DNA from 2 places in the Streptomyces sp. NPDC050145 genome. Region 2 is predicted to be linked to the other one. Evidence: predicted binding sites of a transcription regulator. Region 2 holds the regulator's gene; the other holds the start of a gene.
The links. Region 2 encodes HspR, which represses chaperone genes until heat shock. Its sites were predicted from a motif close to TTGAGNNNNNNNNNCTCAA; they were not measured.

Region 1 (4,871 bases), on a different contig from region 2:
CGGACACCGGCCTCACGCGTGTACTCGCCGGCCAGCTTGCGCAGCGCGTCCTCGCCGATGACGACCTCGTCCTTGCCGAGACCCGCACGGTCCAGCTGGCGGGGCACCAGGTGGTCGCGGGCGATGACGACCTTCTCGTCCTCGGTGTAGCCGTCGAGGCGGACCAGCTCCATGCGGTCGAGCAGGGCCTCCGGGATGGCTTCGAGCACGTTCGCCGTCGCCAGGAAGACGACGTCGCTCAGGTCGAGTTCGACCTCCAGGTAGTGGTCGCGGAAGGTGTGGTTCTGCGCCGGGTCGAGGACCTCGAGGAGGGCGGCCGCCGGGTCGCCCCGGAAGTCCGAGCCGACCTTGTCGATCTCGTCGAGCAGGACCACCGGGTTCATGGACCCGGCCTCCTTGATCGCGCGCACGATCCGTCCGGGCAGCGCGCCGACGTACGTACGCCGGTGGCCGCGGATCTCCGCCTCGTCGCGGACGCCGCCGAGGGCGACGCGGACGAACTTGCGGCCCATGGCGTGGGCCACGGACTCGCCGAGGCTGGTCTTGCCGACGCCGGGCGGGCCGACGAGCGCGAGCACCGCGCCGCCGCGCCGTCCGCCGACGACCCCGAGCCCGCGGTCCGCGCGCCGCTTGCGCACGGCCAGGTACTCGGTGATGCGCTCCTTCACGTCGTCGAGCCCGAAGTGCTCGGCGTCGAGGACGGAGCGGGCGCCCTGGATGTCGTAGGCGTCCTCGGTGCGGTCGTTCCACGGCAGTTCGAGGACGGTGTCGAGCCAGGTGCGGATCCAGGAGCCCTCGGGCGACTGGTCGCTCGACCGCTCCAGCTTGTCGACCTCCTTGAGGGCGGCCTCCCGCACGTTCTCGGGCAGGTCCGCGGCCTCGACGCGGGCGCGGTAGTCGTCGGACTCCTCACCCTCCTGCTCGCCGTTCAGCTCGCGCAGTTCCTTGCGTACGGCGTCGAGCTGGCGGCGCAGCAGGAACTCGCGCTGCTGCTTGTCGACGCCCTCCTGGACGTCCTTGGCGATGGTCTCGGCGACGTCCTGCTCGGCGAGGTGCTCGCGGAGCTGGGCGGTGGCGAGCTTGAGGCGGGCGACCGGGTCGGCGGTCTCCAGGAGCTCGACCTTCTGGTCGGTGCTCAGGAAGGGCGAGTAGCCGGAGTTGTCGGCGAGGGCGGACACGTCGTCGATCTGCTGGACGCGGTCCACGACCTGCCAGGCGCCACGCTTCTTCAGCCAGTTCGTGGCGAGTGCCTTGTACTCGGTGACCAGCTCGGTCACGGAGCCGGGCAGCGGGTCGGGCAGCGTCTCCTCGACGGTCAGGCCCTCGACCCAGAGTGCGGCGCCGGGGCCCGTGGTGCCCGCGCCGATGCGCACGCGGCCGCGGCCGCGGATGAGCGCGCCGGGGTCGCCGTCGGCGAGGCGGCCCACCTGCTCGACGGTGCCGAGCACGCCGGTGTTCGCGTACGTGCCGTCGATCCGCGGAACAAGCAGCACCTTCGCCTTGCTGTCCCCACTGGACCGCGCGGCGGCCTGAGCGGCCTCCACCGCGGCGCGTACGTCGGTGTCGTTCAGGTCCAGCGGCACCACCATGCCGGGAAGTACCACCTCGTCGTCGAGCGGCAGCACGGGCAGGGTGAGCGGTGTGGACGTCGAAGCCATGATCTCCCCTTCGGCAGTCAAGTTGAGCTATGTCGACTCAATGCATGGGCGCCGTCGAATGTTCCCCGCAGACCGTTCGCTGTGAGCGATCACACCTGGCCCGGTTCGGCGGGGGCTCCGTAGGCTGCTGAACGTAAGGCATGAATGAGGGATGGGCCTATTACATCGGGGGTAGTGGAATGACGGTCGACGCACGGGTACGGGACTGGGTCGGCGGCTGGGTGCTCTCGCGCGGGGCCACTCCCCCGCTCCCCGAGCCCTGGGGGTTCACGGTCCACGTCGGCCTGGCCTCGCACGTGAGCCGCCATGTCCTCGGGGCCGCGAACGACGGCGTGCGCGAGGACGACGTCCGCCGGGCCGCGCGGTCCGTGCGCGCGGTGGGCGCCCAGCTCAAGGTCTTCGCCGACCCGGAGCGGGTGCTGCCGTGGCTCGGCCCCGAGTGGGAGCCCTACGACCTCGGCGACGTCCTGATGACGACCGAGCTGACCGACGCCGAGCCGCCCGCGCCCCCGGCCGGGTACCACCTGCACACCTGGACCCGCGACGGCGTGACCCGCGTCCTGCTCACCGACACCGAGGGCTCGTTCGCCGCCCGGGGGCAGACGGCCACGACCGGGGCGAGCACGGTGGTGGACATGATCGAGACCTCCGAGGACCACCGCCGCCGGGGCCTCGGCAGGGTCGTCATGGGCACGCTCCAGGCGGCGGCCCGCGCGCAGGGCGCCCGGCAGGGCGTCCTCGCGGGCACCCCGTCGGGCCGGCTCCTCTACCGCTCCCTGGGCTGGCACACGGTGGCCCCGCTGACCAACGCCCGGCTCCGGGCCACGACAGCGGCCTGACCCCCGGCCCTAACTCGCTTGCCCGGGCGGCACCGCGCCCCGAAAAATCCGGGCATGAGCGCACCCGTGACCCCGCTGACCCGTGCCCAGGACGCCGCCCTGCGGGCGCTGCGAGCGACCGCCCTGGCCGGCCGCGAGGACGCGGTCGGCCGGCTGGCCCGGTGCGGGGTGGACGAGCGGGCGGCCGAGGGGCTGATCGCCCTGGTGCGCCGGCACGCGCGCGTGACGCTGAACTTCCACCCGGACCGGCTGCTCGCCGACGGGCGGACCACGGTCGCGGCCGGGCTCGCCGCGGACGGCCGCTACCGGGGCCAGTACGAGACGGGCCTCTCGAACGGGAGCCGGACCGCGCACCCCGGCGGCCTGCGCGACGACTGGGAGCACGCCCTGTTCGGCGGGGCGTACGCGGGCGCGGCGGCCGTGGAGCGGCCCAAGTACGGGGCGCTGAACCTGGCGCGGCATCCCGAAGGCGCCGCGCCCCGGTTCGGCTCCTGCCATGTGCGGCTGCGCCCGGAGGCGACCGAGCGGGCGACCTTCTGCTTCGGCGACAGCCATGTCGGCCCCGCGGACGTGGGCACGGCCGACGCCCTGCACTCCGTGCTCGCCGCGCTCCTCACCGACGCCGTGGAGAGCGGACAGTCGCTCGGTCTCTCGGGCGCGGACCCCGCGGCGGAGATCCGGGCCCTCGCCGCCCCGGCGCCGCCGCGCGGCCCCGGTCGCTCGCTCGACTTCTACGTGGAGGCGCAGGTGCACGGGGACGTGGACCTGCGCACGGACGCGGAGGCGCTCGTGCTCGACCCGTCGTTCCGGGGCACGGAGACCGGCGAGCTGCTGGCGGGGCTCGGGCTGCCCGTCGAGTGGCACGCGGGGTTCGTGCTCGGCCCGGAGGTGCCGGACGAGGAGCTCGCGGCGTTCCGCGGCGAGGGGCTCGTGCCGGTCGCGGCGCGGGTGCGGGCGGAGTTCTCGGACGGCGGGCGGATCGACGCGGCCTGCGTCGGACGGGCGGCGGCCTCGGCGGCCACGTCACCCGAGAGCTGGTCGGCGTACGGGGCGCCGGACGAGGTGCTGCAGTACGTCAAGCAGCTGTGGCACTGCCTGGTGCGGTTCGGGAGGAGCGGCGCCGGCGGCGTACCAGCGGCCAGATCGTGACGCCGATCGCGAGGGCCAGGAGGTGGCCCCAGCCGGTCATCGGGTCCTCGAAGGTCAGCAGGTCCTGGACCAGCGTCGCCGCGAACGCCGCGAGCACCAGCCAGCGGGGCAGGCGCGGGAGCAGACCGGCGAGGGCGCCGATGCTGGCGGCGACGCCGAAGCTGATGCCGTAGTCGAGCCGGTGCAGGGAGCTGTGCGGCAGGTGCCCGGCCATGACGGACAGGCCCACGGGGATCTCCGTGGCCAGCGTCGCCAGGACGTGGCCGAGCAGGAAGACACCGGCCGCCCGCAGCCCGCCGATGCGCCGCTCCAGCGCGGTCAGCACGACGACGAAGGCGATCACGAAGGGTGACGTGAGACCACCGGCGACCCACAGCGCGCTGGCGAGCAGGACGCGTACGGGGTGTTCGGCCAGATGGGCGACGTCGGTGCTGGATCCGCGCAGCGCGGCGGCGACCGTGTCCGGGTCGCCGAACTCCATGAACAGCGAGGTGCCGAGCAGCAGGCAGGCGTAGCCGAAGGTGAAGGGCGTCCCGGTGGGGGTGGGCAGCAGCCGCACGGGCCGCAGCCTGCGCCGGGCGGCCGGCACGCGCTCGTGGTCGGGGGCGCCGGGCTGGGCGGGGATGCCGTCGAGCGGGGCGCGGGCGGGGACCCGGCGGGTCTCGGTGTGCACGTGTGCCTTCACGTGTGACACCCCTTTCCTGCCGATCAACCCCCCACACTCACCCCGTGGGGCGCCCCTGCCGGTGGCGGGGGCGACGCGGACACGGGGCCCGGGCGCACCGACACCCTAGGCCCTGTCCGGAACGTCCCGCCTGCCGGGCGGACGGCGCAGCCCTCCGGACACGACTCGGGCGCGGACCGCCCGGCGCTCCCCGTTCCGGCCGCGCGCCGGCGAGGTCCGCGGATCGCCCCCGGCGGGGCGGGGTGATCCGGAAGAATGGGCCGCATGACGACCACGACGAGTCCGTTCCCGTCCGATCCACCCGTCGTCCTGGACCGCCGCGAGGGCCCCTTCGGCGAGGTCGTGCTGCGCCGCCACGGCGACCTGCTCCAGATCATCGCGAACGGCACGTTCCTGATGGACACCTCCGACGGCCGCTCGGAGCGGCTGCTCGTCGACGCCGCGCGGGACGCGCTCGGCGCGAAGTGTGAGCGTCCCCACGTCCTGATCGGCGGTCTCGGGGTCGGCTTCTCGCTGGCGCACGCCGCGGCCGACCCGTTC
Region 2 (4,871 bases):
AGGACGAGCCCGCGCCCCGATTCACCTTCCGCTGAGCGGAGTTGAGGGAGACGGTCGGCGCGGGTGTCGGTGACCTCGATGCGCAGGACGCCCTCGGTCACGTACACCCTGAGGACGAAATCGCGGGCGGGGAGGCGGCCGTGGGTGACGGCGTTCGCGGTGAGTTCGGCGACGACGTGCGCCGCGTCGTCCAGGACGTGGGCGAGGCCCCAGGTGCGGAGTTGTTCGGTGGCGAGGAGGCGGGCGAGGCGGGCCGCGCGCGAGGTCGGGGACAGCTGGACGCTGAAGTTTCTCGGTTCACGTCACTCAGCGTGGCCGCCCCCGCATACCCTGATCCGCGACTCGCCCGTCACGTACGGTCACTGTCCAGCGTTTGTCCAGAGCTGTACAGGCTGTCCAAGACCCTTGGCGGGTAGGGCGGTTCACGGAACGTGGGCGGGGAGCCGAACGGGCGGGAGGTACGCGCGGATGACCGGTGCGACGGACGGTGACGGCTGGGAGATCGAGCCCGGTGACGTACAGGGAGCGGCGGTGATCGCTCTGGTGGGACATCAGTTGAGGGCGCTGCGCGAGGCCGCCGGCCTCAGGGTGTCCGAGCTGGGCGCGGCACTCGGGTACGGCGAGGGCATCGTCTACAAAGTGGAGACCGGTACGCGGATCCCACGCCCTGAATTCCTGGACAAGGCCGATGACGTACTCCGCGCCAACGGCCTGCTCAAGGCGATGAAGCCCGACGTCGCCGAGGTCCGGTACCCGAAGAAGGTACGGGACATCGCGGCGCTGGAGGCGAAGGCCGTCGAGCTGACCTCGTACTGGAACCACAGCCCGCACGGCCTGCTCCAGACCCCCGAGTACGCGCAGGCCCTCTTTTCGATGCGCCGCCCGGCGCTGTCCTCCGAACAGATCGAACGCGCGATGGCCGGCCGCACGGCCCGCAAGTCCATCTTCGACCGCGACCCGGCCCCCGCCCTCAACTTCATCCAGGAAGAGGTGACCCTGCGCCGCCCCATCGGCGGCCGCACCGTCCTGCGCGGCCAGCTCGAACACCTCCTGGAGCTAAGCCAGTTGCGCACCATCGAAATCCAGGTGATGCCGACGGACCGGGAGGATCACGCGGGGATGGACGGGATCATGGAGGTTCTCAAATTCGGGGACGGGACCGCTGTCGGGCGTTGTGACGGCTTGTACAACGGGCGACCGGTATCCGACCCGAAACAGCTCCGTGGCATCGAGCTGCGGTGTGGGATCATCCGAGCTCAGGCTCTCTCGCCAAGGGAGTCACTGGCCTTCATCGAGCAAGTGCTGGGAGAACTATGAACCGCGAGACCAACGCCGGATCCCCGACCGAGCTTGCCTGGTTCAAGAGCACCTACAGCAGCGGCGGCAGCGAGCCCGACTGCGTGGAGGTAGCCCACGCCCCCGGCACAACCCACGTACGGGACTCCAAGAACGCGGAGGGCCCGCGCCTGTCCGTGAGCGGCACGGCCTGGGCCGGTTTCCTGGGCGGTCTGTGAGAACGGGTCGAGAATGACGGAAGACCCCCTGCACTTCTTCGCCGAAGTCCGCGTAGTCGATTCCCCGAACAGGCCCGACCTCGTAGGCAGGGCCGGCGCGATTCTTGGAATCTCCGAGCCTCGCGACAGCGCGACGCCGGTCGAGTACAGCGTGATGATCGACGGCTACGAACGGCTCGTCGCGTTTCGCAGGGAGGCCATCGCGCCTACGGGACGCGATCGGAGCCGAGAAGACTACTACTGAGCGAATGCGAGGCTGCGGCCTTGAGCGCGAAAGGGCCCGGAGTTCGAGATGAACTCCGGGCCCTTTCATGGCAAGTGACGCCAGATCAGTCCTGCGGACGCTTCGGCCGCCAGACCACCAGCGCGCTGGTCTGCTGGACCTCCTGGTACGGGACCAGGTCGCGGCGGTACGAGGCGTGGACCGCTGCCTCGCGCTGCTGCATGGCCGCTGCCGCGCCTTCGACCGCCGAGGAGAGTTCCGCGACGCGGGACTGGAGGGCCGCCACCTGGTTCTCCAGCTCGATGATGCGCTTGATGCCGGCCAGGTTGATGCCCTCTTCCTGCGACAACTGCTGGACGGTGCGCAGCAGGTCGATGTCGCGGGCCGAGTAGCGGCGGCCGCGCCCGGCCGTGCGGTCGGGCGAGACGAGGCCGAGGCGGTCGTACTGGCGCAGGGTCTGCGGGTGCAGGCCGGACAGCTGGGCCGCCACCGAGATCACGTACACCGGTGTCTCGTCGGTCAGTTCGTACGGGTTGCTTCGTCGACGGCCGTCCATCTGGCTCAGGCTCCCTTCGCCGCCTGGAACAGTTCTGCCCGCACGTCCGTGTCCTCGGTCGCCTTGGCGTACGACTCGAGGGCCGAACGGGCCTCATCGGTCAGGTCCTCGTCCCTGGGGACCGCGACCTCGACCGTGACCAGGAGATCTCCGCGCGTGCCGTCCTTGCGGACGGCGCCCTTGCCGCGGGCCCGCATCGTCCGCCCGTTCGGCGTGCCCGGGGGCAGCTTCAGGGTGACGGACGGGCCGCCGAGCGTGGGCACCTTGACCTCGCCGCCGAGCGCCGCCTCGGTGAACGTCACCGGGACGGTCACCGTGAGGTTGTCGCCCTTGCGGCCGAAGACGGGGTGGGCGTCGACGTGGACGACGACGTACAGGTCGCCGGCCGGACCGCCGCGCTCACCGGGCGCGCCCTTGCCGCGCAGGCGGATGCGCTGCCCGTCGGAGACCCCGGCGGGGATGCGCACCTGCATGGTGCGGGAGGACTTGGCGCGGCCGGAGCCCTTGCAGACCTCGCAGGGGGTCTCGGCGATGAGGCCGCGCCCCTTGCAGTCCACGCACGGGTCGGTGAGGGAGAAGCCGCCACCGCCGCCCCGCGAGACCTGCCCGGTGCCGACGCAGGTCGGGCACACGCGCGGCGTGCCGTTCTTGTCGCCGGTGCCGGAGCACGCCTTGCAGGGGGCCTGGGACGACATACGGAGAGGCACCGTGGCGCCGTCCACCGCCTCGGTGAAGTTGAGCGTCACCTCGGACTCGATGTCCTGGCCCCGGCGCGGCTGGGTACGGGCACCCGTGCCCGCGCCCGCGCCGCCCCGGTTGAACAGGCCGCCGAAGACGTCGCCGATGCCGCCGCCGAAACCGCCCTGACCCTGGCTCTGGCCCTGGGCGCCGCCTCCGAAGAGGTCGCCCAGGTCGAAGTTGAACGAACCTCCGCCGCCACCGCCGGGACCGGGGCGGAAGCCCCCGTTCCCGAACAGTGCGCGGGCCTCGTCGTACTCCTTGCGCTTCTTGGCGTCGCCGAGGATGTCGTTCGCCTCGGAGATCTCCTTGAAGCGCTCCTCCGCCTTGGGGTTGCCCTTGTTGGCGTCGGGGTGGTTCTCGCGCGCCAGCTTGCGGTACGCCTTCTTGATCTCGGCGTCGGTGGCGTCCTTGGGGACGCCGAGGACCTTGTAGTAGTCCTTCTCGATGAAGTCCTTGGTGCTCATAGGCCCCGACGTCCCTCCTCACTCATTTCGTTGCGCCTGTGTACGTCAGCCCTTGTCCGGGCCACCGTCGTCCTTCTCGGCGTCCTGCTCGGAGGCCTCGTCGGACTTGCCCTGCGCGCCCGGCTGCGGCTCGGCCACGGCCACCCGCGCGGGGCGGATGGTGCGCTCGCCGATCCGGTAACCCGGCTGCAGGATCGCCACGCAGGTCGTCTCGGTGACGTCCGGCGCGTAGCTGTGCATCAGGGCCTCGTGCACGGTCGGGTCGAAGGGCTCGCCCTCCTTGCCGAACTGCTGCAGGCCCATCTTGGCCACGACCGTCTCCAGCGACTCGGCGACGGACTTGAAGCCGCCGACCAGCTCACCGTGCTCACGGGCGCGGCCGACGTCGTCGAGGACGGGAAGCAGCTCGGACAGGAGGTTCGCCACGGCGACCTCCTTGACCGTGACGCGGTCCCGCTCCACGCGGCGCCGGTAGTTCTGGTACTCGGCCTGCAGGCGCTGGAGGTCGGCGGTGCGCTCGCCGAGGGCAGTGCGCACCTGGTCCAGCTGTGCCGTGAGGGCCACATCACCTGCGGACGAAGCGGAAGCTGAGTCCCCGGCCGGGGCCGCCCCCTCCTTGTCGGAGGGGGCGGACTTCGGCTCGGCGTCGTCGGCGCCGGAAGGGACGTCAGGCTTCTCGTTCTCCTCGAAGCCCGGGGTCTCCTCCGTCACGCGGCACCGTCCTTACGGTCCTCGTCGACGATCTCGGCGTCGACGACGTCGTCGTCGGCCTTGGCGTCACCCTGCGGGGCGTCGCCCTCGGGACCGCCGGCGGCCTGGGCACCCTGGGCGTCGGCGTACATGGCCTGGCCCAGCTTCTGCGAGACGGCGGCGACCTTCTCGGTGGCGGTGCGGATCTCGGCCGTGTCCTCGCCCTTGAGCTTCTCCTTCAGCTCGGCGACCGCGGACTCGACCTCGGTCTTCACGTCACCCGGAACCTTGTCCTCGTTGTCCTTGAGGAACTTCTCCGTCTGGTAGACGAGCTGCTCGCCCTGGTTGCGCGACTCGGCGGCCTCGCGGCGGGCGTGGTCCTCCTCCGCGTACTTCTCGGCCTCTTCGCGCATCCGGTTGACCTCGTCCTTCGGCAGCGAGGAGCCACCGGTGACGGTCATCTTCTGCTCCTTGCCCGTCCCGAGGTCCTTGGCCGTGACGTGCATGATGCCGTTGGCGTCGATGTCGAAGGCGACCTCGATCTGCGGGACACCACGCGGGGCCGGCGGCAGACCGGTCAGCTCGAACATCCCGAGCTTCTTGTTGTACGCCGCGATCTCGCGCTCGCCCTGGTAGACCTGGATCTGGACGGACGGCTGGTTGTCCTCGGCGGTGGTGAAGAT

Region 1: lon (endopeptidase La) is a predicted target of HspR. The motif match lies at 1,681-1,699, and genes of this name have one in related genera.

The regions. Positions count from the first base shown of each region.
Region 1 is NZ_JBITJS010000028.1:55,243-60,113, forward strand. Features, by position in the region: gene lon (endopeptidase La) at 1-1,658, opposite strand, end outside; gene ACIBTU_RS37135 (GNAT family N-acetyltransferase) at 1,838-2,497, shown strand; gene ACIBTU_RS37140 (DUF3626 domain-containing protein) at 2,552-3,646, shown strand; gene ACIBTU_RS37145 (rhomboid-like protein) at 3,573-4,331, opposite strand; gene ACIBTU_RS37150 (spermidine synthase) at 4,587-4,871, shown strand, end outside.
Region 2 is NZ_JBITJS010000002.1:441,935-446,805, reverse strand. Features, by position in the region: gene ACIBTU_RS05565 (ATP-binding protein) at 1-275, opposite strand, end outside; gene ACIBTU_RS05560 (helix-turn-helix domain-containing protein) at 469-1,317, shown strand; gene ACIBTU_RS05555 (DUF397 domain-containing protein) at 1,314-1,514, shown strand; gene ACIBTU_RS05550 (hypothetical protein) at 1,528-1,758, shown strand; gene ACIBTU_RS05545 (heat shock protein transcriptional repressor HspR) at 1,844-2,293, opposite strand; gene dnaJ (molecular chaperone DnaJ) at 2,299-3,498, opposite strand; gene grpE (nucleotide exchange factor GrpE) at 3,544-4,209, opposite strand; gene dnaK (molecular chaperone DnaK) at 4,206-4,871, opposite strand, start outside.